DNA from 3 places in the Streptomyces sp. NBC_00252 genome. Region 1 is predicted to be linked to each of the others. Evidence: riboswitches for the same ligand, from Rfam matches in the RefSeq annotation. Region 1 holds a riboswitch; each other region holds the start of a gene.
The links. A riboswitch is a leader RNA that binds a small molecule or an ion and turns the genes downstream of it on or off. The one in region 1 is predicted to bind cyclic di-AMP.
Positions count from the first base shown of each region.

Region 1 (7,795 bases):
GGTCAACACCCTCCAGAAATCGGGCCGTTCGGTCCCGGATGACATCGCTGTCGGAGGCTTCGACGACTCGGCCGCGGCCACCTCCATCACCCCGGCCCTCACCACCATGCGCCAGCCCTACGACCGCATCAGCGCCGAAATGGTCCGCATGCTCCTGGCTCAGATCGCCGGCGAGGACACGGCCGGCGTGATTCTGCCTACGGAACTGGTGGTACGGGAGTCGGCATAACGGCCGTAATTGTCAAACCAACCGGAACTCGGGTCAACGCATGTGAAGGCAGGAGCCGTCCGGTTCGTGTCGAGTCGGGGGGGCTTTCCATCCGTATTCTCTGATCATGGCCGCACCCCTCGCATATGCACTGATCGCCACCGACCTGGACGGGACGCTGCTGCGCGGTGACGACACGCTCTCCGACCGGTCCCTCGCCGTGCTCGCGCGGGTGGCGGCGGCCGGTGCCCGGCATCTCGTCGTCACCGGCAGGCCCGCGCCGAGGGTGCGGCCCCTGCTGGACGACCTCGGCTCCAAGGGGCTCGCGGTGTGCGGACAGGGCGCGCAGTTGTACGACGCCGGCGCGGACCGTCTGCTCTGGTCGGTCACCCTGGACCGGGAGTTGGCGGAGACGGCGCTCGGGAAGATCGAGGCGGAAGTGGGCCAGGTGTACGCGGCGGTCGACCAGGACGGTGTCGACGGCCTCACGCTCATCGAGCCCGGCTACCTGATGCCGCACCCCACGCTTCCCTCGGTGCGGGTGGGCCGGCGGGACGACCTCTGGTGCGAGCCCATCAGCAAGGTGTTGCTCCGTCACCCGGACCTGGCGGACGACGAGTTGGCGGCCACGGCCCGCTCGGTGGTCGGTTCGCTGGCCTCGGTCACCATGTCGGGCCCCGGCACCGTCGAACTCCAGCCACTCGGCATCACCAAGGCGACGGGACTGGCCCTGGCCGCCCGCCACTTGGGCCTGACCCCCTCCGACACCATCGCCTTCGGCGACATGCCGAACGACATCCCGATGTTCGACTGGGCGGCGCACGGGGTGGCGATGGCCAACGCCCACCCCGAACTCAAGGCGGTGGCGGACGAGGTGACGTCCTCGAACGAGGACGACGGCATCGCGGTGGTGCTGGAGAGACTGCTCGGCTGAGCCCTGAATGGCCCCGCAGGGGCACATTCAGGGGCGCGGGGCTGTTTCTCTTTGCGGCTGTTTTCTAGTAAGCGCCGTACACGTTGTCGATGGACCCGTACACGGCCGCCGCGTAGTTGCAGGCAGCGGTGATGTTCGCGACCGGGTCGTACGGGTCGAACGAAGTCCCGGCCACGTGATACGCGTTGAACGTCGGGTCGATCACCTGGAGCAGCCCCTTCGACGGCGTACCGGCCGCCGCGTTGGAGTCCCAGTTGTTGATCGCGTACTGGTTGCCGGACGACTCACGGATCACGTTCCGGTAGATCCCGTTGTACGTACCCGGAATCCCCTTCTGCGCCATGATCGCGAGCGACTCCCGGATCCACCCGTCAAGGGTGTTGGGGTACCCGGCGAGCGTGGTGGAGGCGGCGGTGGTCGACGTGGTGGCCGCGGACGCGGTGGTCGCACCGACGACGGGCAGGGCCAGGATCGCCGCACCGGTGCCGGCGATGACGGCACGGCGGACGAGGCGGGCACGGCGGGACTGAGCGGTTGCAGGCATGACGAGGTTCCTCTCCGTCGCCTGCGAGGTGAGCTGTCGGGTTCGGGCTGGGAGGTGCCCGGCCGCGCCCTTGCGGACGTGACTTAACCCCTAGCCGTCCCGGTCGCGATGACCGGTCCGGCGACTTACCTGGTTCCCCCGCTCCTGCCGTGCGAGAAGTTCGTGACTGGGATGCCGGGCGGCGGCAGGATTCGGCGTTCCGCTCGACAGGCCGGGAAACTATGCGAGAGCACATGTCCGGAACAAGTGGCGGAATCACACCTAACCCCTATTGACCTTGGTCTGAGGCGTATGGGGCGCTTGATCCTTTGCAGGAGCCAAGGGTCAACTGTCAATCGCCGCAAGGGGAAACGCGGGCAGACCGGGACACAGGTCGCGCACAGAAACGCGTGACCCAACTCACGAGAGGATTAAGAACGGCAAATCGGGCATTCAACCTCAACTGGCAGTTCTCGGAATCCTTTTCTCCCAGGTGCGATGGAAGATCACTTCTCCACCCTCGGTGCAGATGACCTCATTTGAGGTAAGAAAGTCCGTTTCGTCGCAGGTGATCTCCGACCGGGTCCGCACGCTCGTGTCCCAGCCGAGCTCCGGCCGGTGCAGCCGGATCGACCATTCCGAGAGGGTGCGCGCGGACAGCGGATCGGACTCGTCGATCGTGTACGTCTCCAGCGCGTCCTCGGTGAACTCCAGCCCGTCGGGATACACCCGCGTGCCGCCGTACCGGGGGTCGACCTCGAGCCGCCACTCGCCCTTCGCCACATCCCGCACGATCAGTCGCTCGGGCCGCGGTTCGTCCAGCGTGGCCGGGTAGTTGACCCCGAGCGGCTCGGCCTCCTCGGGTTCGTCGAAGTGGATGTCGTCCGTCAACTCCTGCTCCCGCACCGGGAGTTCGAGCGCGCTGCCCTCGGGGTCCAGGGTGAAGCCCGCCGCGGACTCCGGCTGCGGCCAGATCCACGGCCAGTACGCCGACGACACCGCGAGCCGGATGCGGTGCCCGGGCGGGAACGCGTGCCCGATGCCGTTCAGCTCGAAGGTGACGTCCTCGGTGGTCCCCGGCGTCCACGGCACCGCCCGGTCCCGCCCGTGCCGCGCCGACAGGTTGAGCACGCCCCGGGTGACCAGGGTCGAGGAGCCGTCGGGGGCGACGTCGCAGAGCCGGGCGATCACCTGCCCGCGCGGCACCTCGCAGGTCAGCCGCAGCCGTACCCTCGGTCGCCCCAGCACCCACGTCTCGGCCGGCACCTCGAACTCGAAGCACGCCGACCGCGCGTCCTCGTCCCGCTGGTCCGGCGGCAGGTCGGCGTCGTTCCCGAAGGGGAAGAACCGGCCCGCGTCCACCCCGGTGTGCATGGGGGAGCGGACGACCACGGGGGCGCCCCGGAGGCCGTACGTCGTCGTCTTCACGTGCGGCGAGGGCCACGCGGGCTCGCCGACCCAGCGGCCCGGGAGGGTGTCGTAGACCGTGGCCGGGGGATGCGAGTCGCTGACGTAGGCCCGGAGGAGGGGGTCGGTCAGGACGCCGGTGTCCTTGTCCTTCAACCAGTGGTCCCACCAGCGGAGGGTCTCCTGGAGGAAGCCGATCGCGGGGCCGGGCGGGAGGCCGCGGTCCGGGTACTGGTGCGACCAGGGGCCGATGAGGCCGCGTACGCGGTCCGGCGGGAGGTGTTCGACGAGCCGGATGACCGTGTCGCGGTACGGGTCGTGCCAGCCGCCGACCGCGAGGACGGCCGCGTCGATCGCGCCGTAGTCCTCGCAGACGCTGCCGTGCTTCCAGTAGTCGTCGCGGAGTTGGTGGGCGAGCCAGGTGTGGATGAACGGGTCGATCTCCGCCAGGCGGCCCAGCCACATGTCGCGCCAGACGAGGCCCGCGTACTCGGGGTCCGGCGGGCGGGCGACGAAGGCGAGCATGGTGGCCGCCCAGGCGTGCAGGTCGACGGCGAGGGCCGAACCGCCCATGTAGTGCACGTCGTTGTCGTAGCGGTCGTCCGTGGAGCAGACGGTGACGATCGCCTTCAGCGGCTCGGGGGCCAGGGCGGCGATCTGGAGGGAGTTGAAGCCGCCCCAGGAGATGCCGAACATGCCGACCTTGCCGGTGCACCAGGGCTGCGCGGCGAGCCAGTTGACGACCTCGACGCCGTCGGCGAGTTCCTGCGCGTCGTACTCGTCGCCGGGCAGGCCCTCGCTGTTGCCGTGCCCGCGCACGTCGACGCGGACGGAGGCGTAGCCGTGGCCCGCGTACCAGGGGTGGCGCTGCGCGTCGCGGGGCGCGGTCCAGTCGGTCAGGCGGTACGGGAGGTACTCCAGGAGCGCGGGGACGGGTTCGTCCGTCACCGGGCGCCACACGCGCGCGTAGAGCCGGGTTCCGTCCGCGAGGGGGATGCGGATGTCCTCGTGGGTCGTCTCGTGGGGGAAGGACGTACGGATGCGCATGAGGGGACCCCGCAGGTTCAGTGGACCGGGTGCATGGTGCGGCGCAGCCAGGGCGCGGCGGCCATCACGGCGAGGCCAGCGGCCACCGCGATCGCGCCGTTGACGCCGAAGTAGGCCGGTTTGGAGACGTCGTCGTAGAGCTTCACGGTCTGGGCCTGGATGCCGTTGGCGAGGGCGAGGGACAGGAACCAGAGGGACATGGTCTGGCTGGAGAAGGCGGCCGGGGCGAGCTTGGTGGTGGCGGACATGCCGGAGGTCTCCAGGAGGATGTCGCCGAGGCCGAGCAGGAAGTAGGAGCCGACGATCCACCAGGCCGACATGCGGTAGGCGTCGCCGGTGTGCCCGCTGGTCGGCAGGACCATCAGCAGGAAGGACAGGCCGCCGAGCACGACGCCGATCGCGATCTTGTTGGAGGCGTGCGGCTGGCTGCGGCCCATGCGGACCCAGAGCGCGGCGACCACGGGTGCGAGCCCGACCTCGAAGGCGCCGAGCGCGCTTGCGTACCAGCTGGCGGGGAAGTCGAAGCCGAGGATGGTGGTCTCGGCGTTCGAGGCGGCCAGCAGCATCATCGTCGAATACGCCTGGAACAGGATGAAGTTGAAGACCGTGGAGGCCAGGAACAGCACGATGTACGGGCGCAGCCGGCCGCGCTCCTCGGGGCTCACCCGGGGGCTCATGAACATCACCGCGAAGTACACGACCGGCGCGATGACGGAGATGACGGTGAGGAGGTCGACGAAGCGGCCCATCGTGAGCCAGCCGGCCAAGGCCAGTCCGGTCGCCAGCACGGCGGCGACCAGGATCCCCACGACGATCAGCCGGACCGCGCGGCGCATGGCGTCCGGGGCGAGCGCGAACTCGGCGGTGTTCCTGCGGCCGGCCAGGTGACGGCGGCCGGCGACGTACTGGATCAGTCCGAAGGTCATGCCGACCGCGGCGGCGGAGAAGCCCCAGTGCCAGCCCTTGTGGTCGCCGAGCCAGCCGGTGATCAGCGGGCCCGCGAAGGCGCCGATGTTGATCGCCATGTAGTAGAGCGCGAAACCGGCGTCCCTGCGTTCGTCGTCGGTGCGGTAGAGCTTGCCGACCATGGTGGCCACGTTGGGCTTGAGCAGGCCGGTCCCGGCGCTGATCAGGCCGAGGCCGACCCAGGTCATCGTGGGGGTGGGCACCGCCATCGCGTAGTGCCCGCAGGCGATGAGGATGCCGCCCCAGAGCACCGCGCGGTACGAGCCGAGGATGCGGTCGGCGAGCCAGCCGCCCGCGACCGAGACGAGATAGACCAGCGTTCCGTAGGCTGCCGACACGGATGCGGCCGTTCCGGACGACATGCCCATGCCGCCGTGCGCGACGGTATCCGCGAAGTAGAGGACGAGGATGGCCTGCATGCCGAGGAACGAGAACCGCTCCCAGACCTCGAGCCCGGAGAGCGTGAGCAGGCCCCTGGGCTGGCCGAAGAAGGCGTGGTCGTCCTCGGGCGGCGGTTCGTTGTCGGGCTGGGCTTCGAGCGCGGTTCGAGACACCATCCACTACTTCCGCGTAAGTCGATAAATATCCGTTCTTATCAGGTGATCAAAAACATACCGGTCGTGATCCGATACCGCCCGTGCTGGACGGGTGGGCGGCATGGGTGATCGAAAGCCGACCGGATACGCTGACTTGAGTGATGGCAGCGACCTATCGACAAACCGTGTGACCGCCCAGGGACACCAGCAGACAGGAGACCCCTCGTGACCGTCGTCGGGCCGTTCGGGCTGAGCGTGCGGGACCAGGCTCTGGAAGCCGATGTCCAGGCCGGATTGGCGGCAGTCGAGGAGGGTCTGCTCGAAGCCACCAAGAGCGAGGTCCCCTTCATCACGGAGGCCGCCCAGCACCTCGTGCGCGCGGGCGGGAAGCGGTTCAGGCCGCTCCTCGTGATGCTCGCCGCCCAGTTCGGCGACCCGTACGCGCCGGGTGTCGTGCCCTCGGCGGTCGTCGTCGAGCTGACCCACCTCGCCACGCTGTACCACGACGACGTCATGGACGAGGCGGCCGTACGCCGCGGGGTGGAGAGCGCCAACACCCGCTGGGGCAACTCGCTCGCGGTCCTCACCGGCGACTTCCTCTTCGCGCGCGCCTCGCACACCCTGGCCGACCTCGGCCCCGAGGCGGTCCGCGTGCAGGCCGAGGCGTTCGAACGGCTCGTCACCGGCCAGATCCTGGAGACCGCGGGACCGTCCGACGGGCGCGACCCGGTCGAGCACTACCTCGACGTGCTCGGCGGCAAGACCGGCTCCCTGGTCGCGGTCGCCTGCCGCTTCGGCGCGATGATGTCCGGCTGCGACGACACCGTCGTGGACGTCCTCACCCAGTACGGCGAGCGGCTCGGCGTCGCCTTCCAGCTCGCCGACGACGTCCTGGACATCGCCTCCGACGGCCACGAGTCCGGCAAGACCCCGGGCACCGACCTGCGCGAGGGCATCCCCACGCTGCCGGTGCTGCGCCTGCGCGAGCGGGCCGACCGGCTCGGTCTCGCCGAGGACATCGCCCTGTGCGAGTTGCTCGACTCCGACCTCACGGACGACGCCCGGCACGCCGAGGCCCTCACCCGGCTGCGCGCCCACCCGGCCCTGGAGCAGGCCCGCCGCGACACCGTGCGGTACGCGGAGGACGCCCGCTCGGCTCTCGCCCCGCTCCCGGAGTGCGACGCGAAGGTCGCCCTCCTGGAGATGTGCGACGCGGTGGTGCACCGGGCGGGCTGAGGCCCGTTCAGTAGCCGCCTCCCATGCCGGAGGCGGCGTTCGTCACGGCCTTCGCTCCGCTGGGCGTCACCGCCCACCAGGTGCCGTCCACGCCCTGGCCGTGGGCCTGCTTCGGCTTGGTGTCCTTGTCGTAGCGGTACAGGGGCCACCCGGCCAGCGTGAGCTGTGAGCCCCCGCCGGTGCGCTTGACCGTGGAGACGAGGTTCTTGTGGATGCCCTTCACGGTCACGGAACCCTTGACGGTCGCCGCGGGCCAGACCACGGCGCAGGTGCCGTAGCAGCTGACCTTCGTGGGGTGCACCGAGTCCGCGTCGAAGCGGTAGAGGACGTACCCCTTGCTGTCGGTCACGACCGTGCCGAGCTTGGCGACCTTCGCGGTCATGAGGGTCGTCCCGGTGGTGGCCGCGGCGGGCGTCGCGTGCGAGGCGCCGCTCGCGCTGCCGCCGCCGCTTCCGCAGCCGGCGAGCGTGAGGGTGAGGACCGCGACGCCCGTGGCCGCGTATCCGGTGAGGTGCTTGGTGGCGTGCATGGCGACCCCTTTGGTCGATGCGATGGTCCGCGTGGTGGGTCGGCGCGGTGTGATGCCACCTATTTGTACGTATTTGAGTGGTATGCGACTCGATGTGACGCGCATCACTTGGCGGAGGACGCGGGTCCGGTTGCTGCGGCCCCGCCGTGCTCCGATGCGGTGCCCGCGGCGTGTTCACCTCGTGCTGCGGGGAACCCTTACGGGTCGGGGGAGTTGGCGGCTCCGGGTGTCATACCGCAGGAGTACGTGGAGTTGCCTCCCCGGTCTGACGCTTACGGGTGACGGATTTGGTCAGATGGAGAACACGGAAAACACCACTCCTCACCGATTCGGGTGAGAATGGCGGCTCAGGGTGGGACGACCATGGGACGAGTACAGGACGGACCGGCCGCCGCCGACGACGGAGGTA
Region 1 is NZ_CP108087.1:5,957,381-5,965,175, forward strand. Features, by position in the region: gene OHT77_RS26275 (LacI family DNA-binding transcriptional regulator) at 1-229, shown strand, start outside; gene OHT77_RS26280 (HAD family hydrolase) at 336-1,142, shown strand; gene OHT77_RS26285 (transglycosylase SLT domain-containing protein) at 1,207-1,686, opposite strand; cyclic di-AMP (ydaO/yuaA leader) riboswitch at 1,690-1,861, opposite strand; gene OHT77_RS26290 (CocE/NonD family hydrolase) at 2,125-4,119, opposite strand; gene OHT77_RS26295 (peptide MFS transporter) at 4,137-5,642, opposite strand; gene OHT77_RS26300 (polyprenyl synthetase family protein) at 5,847-6,857, shown strand; gene OHT77_RS26305 (COG4315 family predicted lipoprotein) at 6,865-7,386, opposite strand.

Region 2 (7,795 bases), 3.6 Mb from region 1:
CTGGTCCGCTGAATCCGGCTACCGCGTGGGACTGGAACTCGCCCAACAGGCCGACTGCACGGCCGTGTTCGCGGCCAACGACCAGATGGCCCTTGGCCTGTTGCGAGCCCTGCACGAGCGCGGCCGGCGCATCCCCGAGGACGTCAGCGTCATCGGCTTCGACGACATCCCCGAGGCCGGTTCCTTCCTGCCGCCCCTCACCACCGTCCACCAGGACTTCGCCGAGGTCGGCCGCCTGTGCGTGGAGGGCGTCCTGCGGCGGATGCGGCAGCGGAGCGAGGAGCACGGCACCACGCTCGTGCCCACGAAGCTCGTCATACGCGACAGCACGGCACCGCCCGTCGCCTGAACGAAAGGGCCCTCCCGCGCGCGGGAGGGCCCTTTCGTTGGGGTTGCTCAGGCCGTGGTCTCGGGGCGGCCGGGACGGGACCAGTGCGTGTGGAACGTGCCCGTGCGGTCCGTACGGCCGTAGGTGTGCGCGCCGAAGAAGTCGCGCTGGCCCTGGAGCAGGGCCGCCGGCAGCCGGTCGGCGCGCAGCGTGTCGTAGTGGGACAGCGCGGCGGAGAACGCCGGGACCGGAATGCCGCGGCGCGCCGCCGAGGCGACGACCTCGCGCCAGGGGACCTGCGCGTCGCCGATCTCCCCCGCGAAACTCTCCTCGCTCAGCAGGCTGACCAGCCCCGGGTCCGCCGTGTACGCGGCACGGATGCGGTCCAGGAACGAGGCGCGGATGATGCAGCCGCCGCGCCAGATCCCGGCGACCGCCGCGAGGTCGATCGACCAGTCGAACTCGGCCGCCGCGTCCTGGATCATCTTCCAGCCCTGGTCGTAGGCGATGACCTTCGACGCGTACAGCGCCTGCTCGACCTGGGCGGTGAACCGGTCGGCCTCGGTGCGGCTCAGCGGGGGAGTGGTGCCGCCCGGCAGTCCCCGGTAGGCGGCGCGCAGGGCGCCCTGGCTGGAGGAGGCGCGGGCGAAGGTGGCCTGCGCGATCGCGGTGACCGGCGAGCCCAGCTCCAGCGCGGTCTGCACGGTCCAGCGGCCGGTGCCCTTCTGCCCGGCCGCGTCGGTGACGATGTCGACGAACGCCTTGCCGGTCTCCGCGTCGGTGTGCGCGAGGACCTCGGCGGTGATCTCGATCAGATAGGAGCCGAGGCGTCCTTCGTTCCAGCGCTGGAAGATCTCCGCGATCTCGGCCGGGGTGTAGCCGCCGACCTGGCGCAGCAGGTCGTAGGCCTCGGCGATGAGCTGCATGTCGGCGTACTCGATGCCGTTGTGCACCATCTTGACGAAGTGCCCGGCGCCGTCGGTCCCGATGTGCGTGGAACAGGGCTCGCCGTCGACCTTCGCGCTCACGGACTCGAACATCGGGCCCAGCACGGCGTACGACTCCGCCGAACCGCCGGGCATGATCGACGGCCCGTTCAGCGCGCCCTCCTCACCGCCGGAGACACCGGCGCCGACGAAGTGCAGGCCCTTGTCGCGCAGGGCGGCCTCGCGGCGGCGGGTGTCGGCGAAGTGGGCGTTGCCGCCGTCGATGATCATGTCGCCGGGCTCCATCAGCTCGGCGAACTCGTCGATCACGGCGTCGGTGGCAGGCCCGGCCTGGACCATGATCATCAGACGGCGGGGCTTCTCCAGCGCGGCCACGAACTCCCGCGCGGTCTCGGCCGGGACGAAGGCTCCCTCGTCGCCGTACTCCTTCATCAACTCATGGGTCCGGTGCGGCGACCGGTTGTGGACGGCGACCGTGTAGCCGTTGCGGGCGAAGTTCCGCGCGAGGTTGCGGCCCATCACGCCGAGGCCGGTGACGCCGATCTGGGCGGTTCCGTCGGCGGCGGGGTCGTGCGGTGCGGATGCGTTCATGGGGTGCCTGTTCTCCGAGTCGGTGACGTGGCGGGTCGGCGCTGGGCGCCCATGACCGCAGGTACGTGTGTGATCGCGAAATGACTCGACGTACGGGCCACGGATTCGTCATTCGTTCCGGCGGTGAGTCCCTGAACCGCACCACCAGGCAGTCCCCGCGGGCGGCCTACGTACAATGCGGCCTGACTATGGGTGACTCACTGGTTCGGTGTGCGACGTTCAACGTGCTGCACGGTCGGCCGATCGACCCGGACGGCCGTCCGACGGCCACGCTCACCGGCGATCTCTCCGCGCCCCTCGCCGAGGCCGTCGCATCCCTGGACGCCGACATCGTGGCGCTCCAGGAGATCGACCGGCTCCAGGAGCGGTCGGGCGGCGTCGACCAGGCGGCGGTCGCCGCCGAGGCGATGGCCGCTCGGGACTGGCGCTACGCGACGGCGCTGCACTGCCGTTCCGTACCGGGCCGGGGCTGGGTCCTCGACCCGGCCGAGCCCGGGATGCGGGTCTACGGCCACGAAGCCCGCCGGCCCCAAGTCCCCTCGCACGGCGTCGCGTTGCTGTCCCGGCTCCCGGTCCGCGAGTGGCATGCGCTACGGCTCCCGGCAGCGCCCTTCGGCATGCCGCTGCGGGTGGCCGGGCGGGCCGTTCCGGTGCTGGCCCGGGACCAGGCGCGGGCCGCGCTGGCGGCCGTACTGGAAGGACCGCACGGCCCGTTCACCGTCGTGGCCGTGCATCTCTCGTTCGTGCCGGGGTGGAACATCGGGCAACTGCGCTCCGTGCGCCGCTGGATCGCCGAACTGCCCCGACCCCAGCTGCTGATGGGCGACTTCAACCTGATCGGCGCACTGCCCCGGGTCGCGCTCAACGCGTCCGCGCGGCGCGGCTGGCGGGGCTCGGCGCGGCAGGCGACCTTTCCCTCGCACCGCCCGCTCGTCCAGCTCGACCACATCCTGCTGAACGGGCTCGGCGAGGACGCCGTAGGGGCGGTGCGGGTGCCCAGGACGGCGATCTCGGATCACCGGCCGCTGGTGGTGGAGCTGTCCCTGTGAGTCAGTTCCACAGGGGGTACGTCACGACGTGCGCGAACTTGTCGGGCCGGCCCGCGGTGTACGTCAGGCTGATCTGGCCGTACTGCTGCACCTGGGGGTGCCGCTTCCAGGTCTGCGGGGTGTCGAGGCGGACGACGACCGGGTACGAGTGGAACTTGCCCGCCGCGCAGTAGGGGACGCAGTCGTTCACCATGTTGACGCCCGTGGCCGTCGCGGAGGTGTCGTTCCAGGACGTCCAGTGCAGCGACGTGAGGCGGCTGTTGCCGTCCCCGCACGCGAGCGTGAAGTCGGAGGGGCGCACCTCGGGGTGCCACAGGCAGTCGACGAGGACGGGGCTCTGGAACTGCCGGTGAGCGGCCACCGGCTCCGTGCGCACCGATGCCGCGGCCGAGCTGCCGACAGCCGGCGCCAGCAGGGCGGCGGCACACAGCGTGACGACTCCGACCATGGTGTGTTTGTACATGTCCGCTCCCGGCCGCCTGTTCGTCCTCGTCGCCCCGTACTCGCACCGGCGGGGGACCCGCCTGTCGAGGCACACGATCTCGTCTCCCTGTTGACGCTACGACCGTGTCGGAGGTTCCACCACTCGTACGGACCAACGACACGCCCGGGAGAGAGTGGCGGGACGGGCGCGGTCGGGGCCGGGAACACCCGGCCCCGGGCGGCTCAGGCGGGCCGTACGGCGCCCCGGATGGCGGCCGAACCGGCGTAGAAGATCGACTCCTCGCGGATCGGCGTCCCCGGGCTCGGCGCGTGGATCATCAGGCCGTTGCCGGTGTAGAGACCGACGTGGTCGACGCTGTCGTGGAAGAACAGCAGGTCACCGGGGCGGATGTCGGTGAGCGGGACGAGCGTGCCGGCGCTCGACTGTTCCTGCGCGGTGCGCGGGAGGTGGACGCCCGCGGCCTTCCAGGAGGCCTGGGTGAGGCTGGAGCAGTCGTACGCGTCCGGTCCCGCCGCGCCCCACAGGCAGGGCCTGCCGATCTGGGCGCGGGCGAAGGCGAGCGCGATGGCGGTCTTGCTCTGGGTGCCCGCGTCCGGGGCGACGGGGACGGGCGCGGCGACCGTCGGGCTCATGGCCGGGGCCGCCGGGAGAATGATCTCCGGGGCCATGGCCGGCGCGGCGGCCGCGGTGACCTCGGGGGCGAGCAGCGGAGCCGCGGCGAAGGAGACCTCGGGCCCGAGGAGGGGCGCCGCGGCGAAGGCGACCTCGGCGGCGGGCGGGACCGGCTGCCACTCCTGCTGCGGCGGGCGCCAGTCCTGCGGCGGCGCGGGGTACGCGGTCGGCTGCTCGGGCATCAGGGGCAACTGGCCCGTGGACCAAGGCTGTTGCTCGGGCAGGGCGGGCATCTGGCCGGTGGACCAGGGTTGTTGCTGCGGCATGGCGGGCAGCTGGCCGGTGGACCATGCCTGCTGCTCGGTCACCATCGGCATCTGGCCGCTGGACCAGGGGGTCTCCGGGGCGGCCACGATCGGCGTCTGGCCGGTGGACCACGTCTGCTGCTCGGTCACCATCGGCATCTGGCCGCTGGACCAGGGCGTCTCCGGCGCGGCCACGATCGGCGTCTGCCCGGTCGACCACGTCTGCTGCTCGGGGATCACGGGTGTCTGCCCGGTCGACCACGTCGGCTCCGGCGCGGCCACGACGGGCATCTGGCCGGTGGCCCAAGGCTGTTGCTCGGGCACGACCGGTATCTGGCCCGTGGAGGTGGCCTGTTGCTGGGCCGCGAGCGGTATCTGCCCAGTGGACGCGGCCTGTTGCTGGGTCACGACCGGCATCTCTCCGGTGGACCAGGTCTGTTGCTGGGGTATGGCGGGCAGCTGGCCCGTGGACCATGCCTGCTGCTCGGTCACCATCGGCATCTGACGGCTGGACCAGGGAGTCTCCGGTGCGGCCACCATTGGCATCTGACCGCTGGACCAAGGGGTCTCCGGTGCGGCCACGATCGGCATCTGGCCGGTCGACCATGGCTGCTGCTCGGGGATCACCGGGGTCTGCCCGGTCGACCAAGTCGCCTCCGGTGTAGGCCAGTTGGACTCGGCGGGCGGCCAGGTGGCCAGCGCCGGGGCCGGTTCGGAGCGCGGTGCGGCGATGGACGGGAGCAGGTTGAGGTCCGCGGTGAGCGGGTCGAAGGCCGGAGCCGGGGCGAAGGTCGGTGCGAACTGCTGCGGCTGTGCGAAGGGCGCCGGTGTCATCTCGACGGCGGGCACGGGCGGCAGGTCGAGCATGGTCGGCTGGGGCAGCTGCGGTGCCTGCGGTGCCTGCGGTGCCTGCGCCTGCGGTGTCTGCGGCGCGGCGGGCAGCAACTCGGCGACCGGCCGCGCGGTCAACTCCGCGACGGGGGAGGCGAGGTGCTGGCTGGTGATGTCCGGTACGGACGTCCCCGCGGTCAGCTCGGCGACAGCGCGGCCGGGCTGCGCTTCGAGCGCCCGCCCGCCGCCGTCACCCTCGGGGCGTCGCTCGGAGCGCTCGGAACGTGCCGCCGCCGGACGGCCCGTCCTGCTGGGCGGCAGGATCGCCGGTACGGTCGGGCCGAGTTGGGCCCGCGCCCGGTCGAACAACTGCCGGGTGACGGCGTCGAGGGCGGGGTCGGAAGGACGCGGAGCGCCGGACCGGGGTTCGACACGCTTGCGCGGGCCCCCGGACATCGCACGGGTGGCGTTGTAGTTCCCGGTGGCCGTCTCGGCCCGGTCGTAAAGGGAGTTGATCCGCCGCTGGACTTCGTCACGGCTGGGTCGGTCGTCCACGGTGGGGCCACTGCCTCCGGTGCGCGTACTTCGTTCTGCCGGCATGGCAGACGTGCTCCTTCCGTAACGCGCCTACCGGGTTAGCTGTCGGGTTCGGGCGGTCGATCACGGAAGGTGTGCCCTACGGTCCTTGCCCAGATGGGCGGTTGGGCCGATTCACCCCAAGTCGGTTGGGTCCCCGGTTCCGGCTGTCGCGAGCGACGCACCGGATTCGACGCGAGCCGCGCGGCCCGGCGCTGATCGCCGGTGTAGGTCGTACGGCCTGGGCGTCAACCTAGCCAACGTGTGTGCCTCATGTGAAGGTTGAAGCGCGATATGTCCGATACGTATTTGTGACCTTTACCTCGTCCTGGGTGTGGCGAGGGCTCTTGGGGGCCACCGTGCCAGGAGCTCCATAAGAGGTCGCTATGAATTTTTGGGACGGTTGAACACACCGGCACCCCGCCCCGTATTGGTGCGGGGGATTTCCATGCCGGGACGAGCCGGGCCGACCGATACGTGTAGGAGCAACTTCCTTGGCACGCAACACGCGCAGACGCCCCACGGGCGCACGACGCGCGACGATGGCAGCAGTCGCCCTGATGCTGGGCGGCGGAGGACTGGTGGCGGCGAACGTCTACGCGTCGGCGTCCGAGGGCTGGGGCGGTGACACCACCCAGCAAGGGTCTCCCGATGCGGCATCGGACGGCGCGACGATCGACTGCCCGGACATCGGGACCCAGTTGACGACGGTGCCCGACGCGGCGAAGACCGAGGTCGACAACCAACTCGCGCTTCTGGACCAGCAGATAACCGAGGCCTACCAGAAGCTCAAGGACTCCACCGAGTCCATACGCCAGGACGCCTCCTTCGCCGACAACGCGATCATGAATCCGTTGAAGGAGAAGCGGGCCGCGACGATCGGCCGGATCGACGACGCCATCGCGCGTGTCGGCGACCGCCCGGAGGGACTCGACGCGCTCGCCGGCTGCACGCTGATCGCGCCCACGAACGGGTCCGACGACCAGAGCGGCGACGACAAGGGCAACGGCGACGCCAGCGGGGCCGCCACTGCCGGCGGTGACGCCAGCGCCAGCGCCGGCGGCCAGGACCAGCAGGGCAACCAGCCCTCCACCAACGGACCGGTCGCCTCGGACTACGCGGACATCACCTCCGTACAGCCCAACGTGAACGCGGCACAGGACCAGGCCGACGCCTCCCGCGGCACGTTCGTCACCGCCTGTGGGGTGAACGAGAACGGCCTGTTCAACTCCGACAACGTGATCGTCGCCCCCGGGGTGACCAACGGCGCCCACCACTTCCACGACTACGTCGGCAACCAGTCCAACAACGCGTTCGCCAGTGACGACGACCTGGCGAAGGCGAACACGAGCTGCGAGAACCAGGGCGACAAGTCCACGTACTACTGGCCCGTGCTGCGTCTGCAGAACGGCAAGCAGGAGCGGGACGCCGACAAGCCCGGCGGCGGCACCGAAGGCAACTCCGGCCAGATCGTCACGGCCAGGGCGGCCACGCTGACGTTCGTGGGCAACCCGAAGAGCAAGGTCGTCGCGATGCCGCGCCTCCTGCGCATCATCACGGGTGACGCGAAGGCCTTCGTGAACGGCCCGGCCAACGCCAACGCCTCCTGGAGCTGCACCGGTTTCGAGGACCGGCAGCTCAAGGACAAGTACCCGCTGTGCCCGTCCGGCAGTGACGTCGTGCGCACCTTCAAGTTCCAGAGCTGCTGGGACGGCCGCAACATCGACAGCGCCAACCACCGCACCCACGTGGCCTTCGAGGCCGCCGACGGCACCTGCCCCGCCGGCTTCGAGGCCATCCCGCAGCTGGTCCAGCGGATCGTCTACGACGTGAAGGCGCCGAGCCTCCAGGACGGCGGGAAGACGACTCCGCTGTTCGCGGTGGACTCCTTCCCCGAGCAGCAGCACAAGCCCGTCACCGACCACGGCGACTTCATCAACGTCTTCGACGAGGGCCTGATGAAGGACATGGTCAACTGCATCAACAACGGCGAGAAGTGCGGCGCGGGGACGGACAACGACCCCGGCGGCTCGGGCGACGGCTCCGGCTCGGGCGGCGGTTCGGGCAACGCCGGCGGCTCCGGCAACGGCGGCGGCTCCGGTTCCGGTGAA
Region 2 is NZ_CP108087.1:9,588,106-9,595,900, forward strand. Features, by position in the region: gene OHT77_RS42760 (LacI family DNA-binding transcriptional regulator) at 1-349, shown strand, start outside; gene gndA (NADP-dependent phosphogluconate dehydrogenase) at 397-1,866, opposite strand; gene OHT77_RS42770 (endonuclease/exonuclease/phosphatase family protein) at 2,055-2,915, shown strand; gene OHT77_RS42775 (hypothetical protein) at 2,917-3,378, opposite strand; gene OHT77_RS42780 (NlpC/P60 family protein) at 3,582-5,708, opposite strand; cyclic di-AMP (ydaO/yuaA leader) riboswitch at 5,717-5,890, opposite strand; gene OHT77_RS42785 (DUF1996 domain-containing protein) at 6,227-7,795, shown strand, end outside.
Region 2: another riboswitch for cyclic di-AMP. It lies ahead of OHT77_RS42780 (NlpC/P60 family protein); the one in region 1 lies ahead of OHT77_RS26285 (transglycosylase SLT domain-containing protein).

Region 3 (7,795 bases), 4.3 Mb from region 1:
AGCAGCTATGCCGTCCATCTCACCGAGCAGGACGAGCTGCTCCACCTGCACTGGGGCCCCGCGATCGCACTCGCCGACGCCGAGGAACTGGCGGCCCGGCCGCTGCCCGGCGCCTCCTCCTTCGAGTCGCGGCTCGACGGCCGCGAGGAGTACCCCGTCGAGGGTGGCCCCCGCTTCGCCCGCCCCGCCCTCTCCGTGCGCACGCCCGAGCGCCGCGGCACGGAATGGACCTTCGAGCGGTACGACACCGAGGGCGACGAGCTGCGGCTGCGCTTCCGGGACGGCGGCCTTGCGATCACGCTGCACTACCGGACGCGCGGTGACGTCGTAGAGCGCTGGACGACCCTCGGCAACGACGGGGCCGCGCCCCTGGAGCTGCTGCGTGCGGACTCCGCGACCTGGACGCTGCCCGAGCGCGAGGGCTGGCGGCTGTCCCAGCTGCACGGCCGGTGGGCCGCCGAGTCCCGGCTGGTGCGCTCCGACCTCACCTACGGTGAGAAGGTCATCGGCAGCCGCCGCGGCCACACCGGACACCAGCACCTCCCCTGGGTCGCCCTCGACACCGACGCGACCGAGGAGCGCGGCGAGGTGTACGGCTGCGCCCTCGGCTGGTCGGGGTCCTGGCGGCTCGCCGTGGCCCAACTCCCGGACGCGCGCGTGCAGATCACCGGCGGCGCCGGGTACGACGACTCCGGGCTGCTGCTCCTGGCGCCGGGGGAGTCCTTCACGACCCCGGTCTTCGCCGGCCTGTGGAGCGACACCGGCCACGGCGGCGCGAGCCGCACCTGGCACACGTACCAGCGGACGTACGTCATCCCGGACGCGGACCAGGACCGGCCGGTGCTCTACAACTCCTGGGAGGCCACCCAGTTCGACATCTCCGAGGACCAGCAGGAGGTGCTCGCGCGGCGGGCGGCGGCGGTCGGGGTCGAGCTGTTCGTGGTGGACGACGGCTGGTTCGGCGCCCGCACCAGCGACCGCGCCGGGCTCGGCGACTGGACGCCCAACCCGGACCGCTTCCCGGCAGGGCTCAAGCCCCTCGCCGACCGTGTGCACGCCCTGGGCATGCGGTTCGGCATCTGGGTCGAGCCCGAGATGGTCAACGCGGACAGCGACCTGTACCGCGCGCACCCCGACTGGGTGCAGTACCAGGAAGGACGGAAGCGGACGGAGTTCCGCAACCAGCTCGTCCTGAACCTCGCCCGCGAGGACGTCCAGGAGTACCTGTGGGAGCAGCTCGACGGGCTCCTCTCCAGCGCCCCGATCGACTACGTGAAGTGGGACTTCAACCGCTGCTTCACCGACGCGGGCTGGCCGGGCGAGGCCTACCCGCAGCGCCTCTGGGTGGATCATGTGCGCGCCCTGTACGGCCTGTTGGACCGGTTGCGGGAGGCCCACCCGGGCGTCGCCTTCGAGTCCTGCTCGGGCGGCGGCGGCCGGATCGACCTCGGCATCATGAGCCGCACGGACCAGGTGTGGACCTCGGACAACACCGACCCGCTGGACCGGCTCGCCATCCAGTACGGCTTCAGCCAGATCCACCCCGCGCGCGTGATGGCCGCCTGGGTCACCGACAGCCCCAACACCCAGCTCAACGGCCGGGTCAGCAGCCTGCGCTTCCGGTTCGTGAGCGCCATGGCCGGTGTGCTCGGCGTGGGCGGCGACCTCTCGGAGTGGACCGAGGAGGAGCTCGCCGAGGCCCGCCGCTGGGTGGACCTCTACAAGGAGATCCGGCCCCTCGTGCAGCACGGCGACCTGTACCGCCTGCGCCCGCCGACCGGTGGACTCAGCGCCGTGCAGTACGTCCGCGGCGACGAGACCGTCGTCCTCGCCCTCCTCCAGGCGCAGCACTACGGCGAGCCCCTCCCGGCGCTCAGGCTGCGCGGACTCGACCCGACAGTGTCGTACGAATGCCTCGAAACGGGCGAAGTGCACCGAGGGGCCGTGCTGTTGCACCACGGACTGCCGACCGGGCTGCGCGGTGACCTGGATGCGATGGTTCTCCGGCTGCGTCGCATCTGATCCTTCTGTCCCAATTGCAGCCTTCGTCCAACTCGCTCTGGAATAAAGGAACCTGAGAGTCGCGTACGTGAGCAGCGTCATATTCGTGACCGTGCGTCGTTCGTCATGTTCACGTAATTGACGTGCTTTTACAGGGGAATTGAAGGGCAGGGTCCTGGGGGAATTCACGGAGGGTGACTGTGAATTCCCACAAGGGATCACAAGAAACGCAAATCCGTGGAACCTCCTGCTTGTCCCTTTGCGTCTTCCTCGCTTACGTTCGCCACCAATCCGGACGGACGCCCAGTCCTGCCGCCGACCGGACTTCGCATCCACTCACCCGTATGCGGCAGGAGCGGGGGACCCACAGGTACGACGCCTGTTCCGGTCTCCGGAACGGGCTTGGGGTCAAGACGCGCCCAGTGCGCGGCCGGGCATCTCCAGCCCGAACCCGACAGCTCACCTCGCAGGCGCCGGAGAGGAATTCGTCATGCCCGCGAAGGGTAAACACCGCCGCCCGAAGCCCCAGCGCTTCACCCGCTCGATAGCCGTCGCCGGAACCGGCGGCGCGGCACTCGCCCTTCCGCTCATGGGAGCCACCGGCGCCCATGCCGCGACCACGACTTCCGCTCCGGAAAAGGCGGTTCAGTCCGTTCCGGTGGTCGAGAAGACGGCGACCGAGAAGTCCACCGCCGCCAAGTCGGCGCGCGTCACCACGTATTCGGTGAAGTCGGACGACTATCTCTCGAAGATCGCCGAGGAGCAGGACGTCACCGGCGGCTGGAAGAAGATCTATCAGGACAACCGCGAGGCCATCGGCGGCAACCCGTCGCTGATCCACCCGGGCCTGAAGCTCTCCCTCGGTGAGAAGGCCACGACGAGGGGGACGGACACGACCAAGTCGTCGACGTCGTCCGGCACTTCGTCCTCGTTCTCCTCTTCTTCCAAGAAGTCGTCGGCCACGCAGAGCGCCGACACCACCAGCACCTCCACCGGCTACGGCCTTCCCGTGACCGGCGGCACCATCGGCACCGGCTACCGCGTCGCCGGCAGCATGTGGTCCAGCGGCTACCACACGGGCGTCGACTTCGTCGTCCCGACCGGCACCACCATCAAGGCGGTCGCCGCGGGCACGGTCGTCTCGGCGGCCTACGACGGCGCCTACGGCAACGAGGTCGTCATCCGGCACGCGGACGGCGAGTACTCGCAGTACGCCCACATGTCGCAGCTCTCCGTCTCGGCCGGCCAGACCGTCACCGAGGGCCAGCAGCTCGGCCTCTCCGGCGCGACCGGCAATGTGACCGGCCCGCACCTGCACTTCGAGATCCGGACCACGCCGTACTACGGCTCGGACGTCGACCCGGTCGCCTATCTCCGCTCGCACGGGGTCACCGTCGGCTGACCCCAGGCCCCGACGCCACCCCCCCCACAGCACCGAAGGCCGGACCCCGATCCCCGGGTCCGGCCTTCGGCGTATGGCAGTTTCGCCGTCAACGTACCTGGTCAGAGAGTTATTCCGACTTTGGACAACCCTTTACAAGTGGCTTATCTCACCGTCCGTCAACCCCTTATTACGATCGCGTAGGTCACAGGCGAGGGTGAATTATGGTTGCCGTGGCTAACGATTCGAAGAGTGACAGCAGATCAGTGATCGGGTCGTACGTGGCGCTGGGGGACAGCTTCACCGAAGGCGTCGGCGACCCTGGGCCCGACGGCGCGATGGTCGGCTGGGCCGACCGGTTCGCGGTACTGCTCGCGGATCGCCGGCCCGAAGGCGACTTCGCGTACGCCAACCTCGCCGTGCGCGGAAAGCTGCTCGACCAGATCGTGGCCGACCAGCTCACCCGGGCCAAGGAGCTCGGCCCCGACCTGGTCTCCTTCAGCGCGGGCGGCAACGACATCATCCGCCCCGGCACCGACCCCGACGAGGTCGCCGAGCGTTTCGAGCGCGCGGTGGCCGACCTCACCGGCGCCGTCGGCACCGTCATGGTGACGACCGGCTTCGACACCCGCGGCGTGCCCGTGCTCAAGCACCTGCGCGGCAAGATCGCCACCTACAACGGACATGTGCGGGCCATCGCCGACCGCTACGGCTGCCCGGTGCTCGACCTCTGGTCCCTGAAGACCATCCAGGACCGGCGGGCCTGGGACGGCGACCGGCTGCACCTCTCTCCCGAGGGGCACACGCGCGTGGCGCTCCGCGCCGGACAGGTCCTCGGCGTCGAGGTCCCGGCCGACCCGGAGCAGCCCTGGCCCCCGCTGCCGCCGCGCGGCCCGCTCGACATCCGGCGCGACGATGTCCACTGGGCGCGCGAGTACCTGGTGCCGTGGATCGGACGCCGGCTGCGCGGCGAGTCCTCCGGCGACCACGTGGAGGCGAAGGGCGCACTGTCACCCGACGCCATCAAGATGCGGATCGGGGCGGTGGCCTGAGGAGGGGCGAGGGGATACGGCGGTCGCTCCTGGTGCGCTGCGTGCCACGGGCGCCGTCGTCACGGTCCGCGAAGTGAACCGAGTCGCTACGGAGAGGCCGATCAGGGCGTCGTCAACGCGGCCCGGTCGAGCCCCAGTTCACGGGCGAGCGCCTCGTCGACCCACTCCAGGGCGCGCGCCCGGGACACCGTTCCCGCGTACGCCGTCATCTGTACGGCGAGGCCGTCGAGGAGGGCCGTGAGGCGCAGGGCCGCGCCGCCCGGGTCCGGGCAGTGGAACTCGCCCGCGGTCACCCCCTCGGCGACGACCTCCGCGAGGGCCTGCTTCCACTGCCGGTCGAGATCGCGCGTGACGTCCAGGAGAGCGGGTTCGCGCAGCGCCGCCGCCCAGCCCTCTATCCACAGCCGCCAGCCCTTGGCCGGCCCGGTCGGCGCGTACCAGCGCACCGCGGCCCGCAGCCGGCGCAGCGCGGTCGTACGGCGGCCGAGCAGCTTGCGCAGATGCGCGAGGTCGTCCTCGGCGGCGAAGGCGAACGCGGCGGCGACCAGTTTCTCCTTGGTCGAGAAGTGATAGAGCACCAGCGCGTTGCTCACCCCGAGCGCCGAGGCCACGTCGGCGATCCTGACCGCCGCCACGCCCCGCGCCTCGATCTGCTCCACGGCGGCGCGCAGCAACTCCGCCCGCCGCTCCGCCACGCTCAACCGCACTCTCGCCACGCCGTCACCCTAATCCGTTGCCCATAGGGGTGTTGCCCCGTACGTCACCGGTACCAGCCGAACCGTTCCGCGATGACCGGCAGCCGGTCCGCGACGATCGCGTGCGCGGCGGCGCGCGGAGTGGTGCCGTCGGTCTCCGCGCGGGCCAGCATCAGGTCGATCAGGGCACGCATCGACCGCCTGGTGTGGGCGAACGCCTCGCCCGCGTCCGCGCCGATGTCGCCGAACAGGGTCCACCACCACCAGGCGTTCGTCCCGGAGTTCACGACCACGTCCGGCAGAACGACGACCCCGCGCGCGGAGAGCAGTTCCTCCGCCTCCGGGAGGACCGGCATGTTCGCGGCCTCGACGATCCAACGGGCCGTGATTCCTTGCTGGTTGGTGGTGTCGATCGCGTACGACACCGCCGCCGGGACCAGCACCTCCGCCTCGACCGACAGCCAGTCCTCACCGGGCAGTTCGAGGTCGCCCGGGCGCAGCACGGAACGGTCCACGGTGCCGTACGCGTCCCGGGCCGAGAGCAGCGCGTCGATGTCCAGGCCGCCCGGGTTCACGATCGTGCCCTTGATGTCGGCGACGGCGACGAGCGTCAGCCCCGCGCGCGTGAGGAACCGCGCCGTGGCCCCGCCCATCGTGCCCAGGCCCTGCACGGCGACCCGTGTCCCCGTGTACGGCACGCCCGCCCGGTCCAGCGCCGCGAGCACCGACTCGGCGACCCCGCAGCCCCCGACCAGCTCGTCCAGACCGATGCCGTCCACCTCGACCGCGAAGGCGTCCGCGAGCCGCCGCCGTGCCTCCGTCTCGTCGTCGAGCAGCGGATACACGGCCTGGATCGACGACACGAGCCCCGCCTCCGCGGCGGCCCGCTCGACCAGGTCCTGGGTGAGCCCGAGATCCTCACCCGTCGTCCAGAAGCTCTCGATGTACGGCCGCATGGCACGCAGATAGCGGACGAGGATGCCGTACGACTCCGGGTCCTGCGGGTCGCAGTCGATGCCGCCCTTGGCGCCGCCCAACGGGACGTAGCGGCCCTCCGGGTCGTAGTGCAGCGCCTCTTTCATGGTCATGCCCCGGGCGAGTCCGGTCACCTCGGCGAGGGTGCAGCCCGGCCGCATCCGCAGGCCGCCGCTGGACACCCCGCGCACCAGCCGGTCGACGACCAGGAAGCCCTGGCGGCCGGTGACGTGGTCGGTCCAGGTGAGCGACATCAAGGGGGCGGTCATACGGGCTCCTCGGGGCACCGGCCGGCAGGACGCGTACCGAAGCGGTCGACCGGACAGCGGGTACTGAACGGCGAGTCAGTATCGGAAGCGGCGTCGGGTCCTGTCAACGCGGGACCGGGTCCCGGCCCGGCGCGTCGTCCCCGGCATGGAACTTTGGGCTTTCTTTGGAAAGCGGGCTCCGAGATGCCGATGCGACGGCGTTGTCACAGGGGTCGACCATAATGGAAAGCCTGACCGACTCCACCTGGAGGAACCGTGACCGGAATCCGTACCCTCAGCTCCGGGCTCCGCGCGCTGCAGCCCGAGGCCTTCGGCGCGGACCCGAGCGGCGAGCGCCTGGCGCGCATCCGTAGATCCCCGCATTTCAAGGACGGGGTCTTCCAGAACCCCGGCGGCAATACGAGCGTCCGCCCGTCCGGCGGCGCGATGCGCGGGATGGGCAAGTCCTACCTCGACAAGCAGGAGCGTGCCCGCCGCGCCCCCACCGGCACCCTGCCCGTGCACGCCACCACCCTCGCCGACCTGGCCAGGCCCGCCGCGACCGGCCTGCGGCTGACCTGGATGGGCCACTCCAGCGTGCTCGCGGAGATCGACGGCCACCGAGTCCTCTTCGACCCGGTCTGGGGCGACCGCTGCTCCCCGTTCCCGTTCGCGGGACCCAAGCGGCTGCACCCGGTGCCCCTGCCGCTGGCCGCGCTCGGCCCGGTCGACGTCGTCGTCATCTCGCACGACCACTACGACCACCTGGACATGCCCACGATCAAGGCGCTGGCCGACACGGACACCCTGTTCGCCGTTCCGCTGGGCGTCGGCGCGCACCTGGAGCACTGGGGCGTGTCCCCCGACCGGCTGCGCGAGCTGGACTGGCACGAGGAGACCAAGGTCGGCGGCCTCACCCTGACCGCGACCCCGGCCCGCCACTTCTGCGGGCGCGGCCTGCGCAACACCCAGCACACCCTCTGGGCCTCCTGGGTGGTCGCCGGTGACGAGCACCGGATCTACCACAGCGGTGACACCGGCTACTTCGACGGCTTCAAGGAGATCGGCGCCGCGCACGGCCCGTTCGACGCCACGATGATCCAGATCGGCGCGTACAGCGAGTTCTGGCCCGACATCCACATGACCCCGGAGGAGGGCCTGCGCGCCCACCTCGACCTCCAGGGCGGGCAGCCGCACGGCGTGCTGCTGCCGATCCACTGGGGCACGTTCAACCTGGCGCTGCACCCGTGGGCCGAGCCCGGCGAGTGGACCGCGGACGCGGGGGAGTCGGCGGGCCAGGCCGTGGCCACACCGAGGCCCGGCGAGCCGTTCGAGCCGGGCGGCACCCTGACGACGGACCCGTGGTGGCGCCCCTTCGGGGGCACGATCGACCGGCACTGGCACACCGCGACCCCGGCCGGGCCGGAAGCGAAGCAGTCGGCG
Region 3 is NZ_CP108087.1:1,701,719-1,709,513, reverse strand. Features, by position in the region: gene OHT77_RS07450 (alpha-galactosidase) at 1-2,022, shown strand, start outside; cyclic di-AMP (ydaO/yuaA leader) riboswitch at 2,325-2,487, shown strand; gene OHT77_RS07445 (LysM peptidoglycan-binding domain-containing M23 family metallopeptidase) at 2,492-3,403, shown strand; gene OHT77_RS07440 (SGNH/GDSL hydrolase family protein) at 3,649-4,434, shown strand; gene OHT77_RS07435 (TetR/AcrR family transcriptional regulator) at 4,536-5,150, opposite strand; gene OHT77_RS07430 (Glu/Leu/Phe/Val dehydrogenase dimerization domain-containing protein) at 5,195-6,373, opposite strand; gene OHT77_RS07425 (MBL fold metallo-hydrolase) at 6,629-7,795, shown strand, end outside.
Region 3: another riboswitch for cyclic di-AMP. It lies ahead of OHT77_RS07445 (LysM peptidoglycan-binding domain-containing M23 family metallopeptidase); the one in region 1 lies ahead of OHT77_RS26285 (transglycosylase SLT domain-containing protein).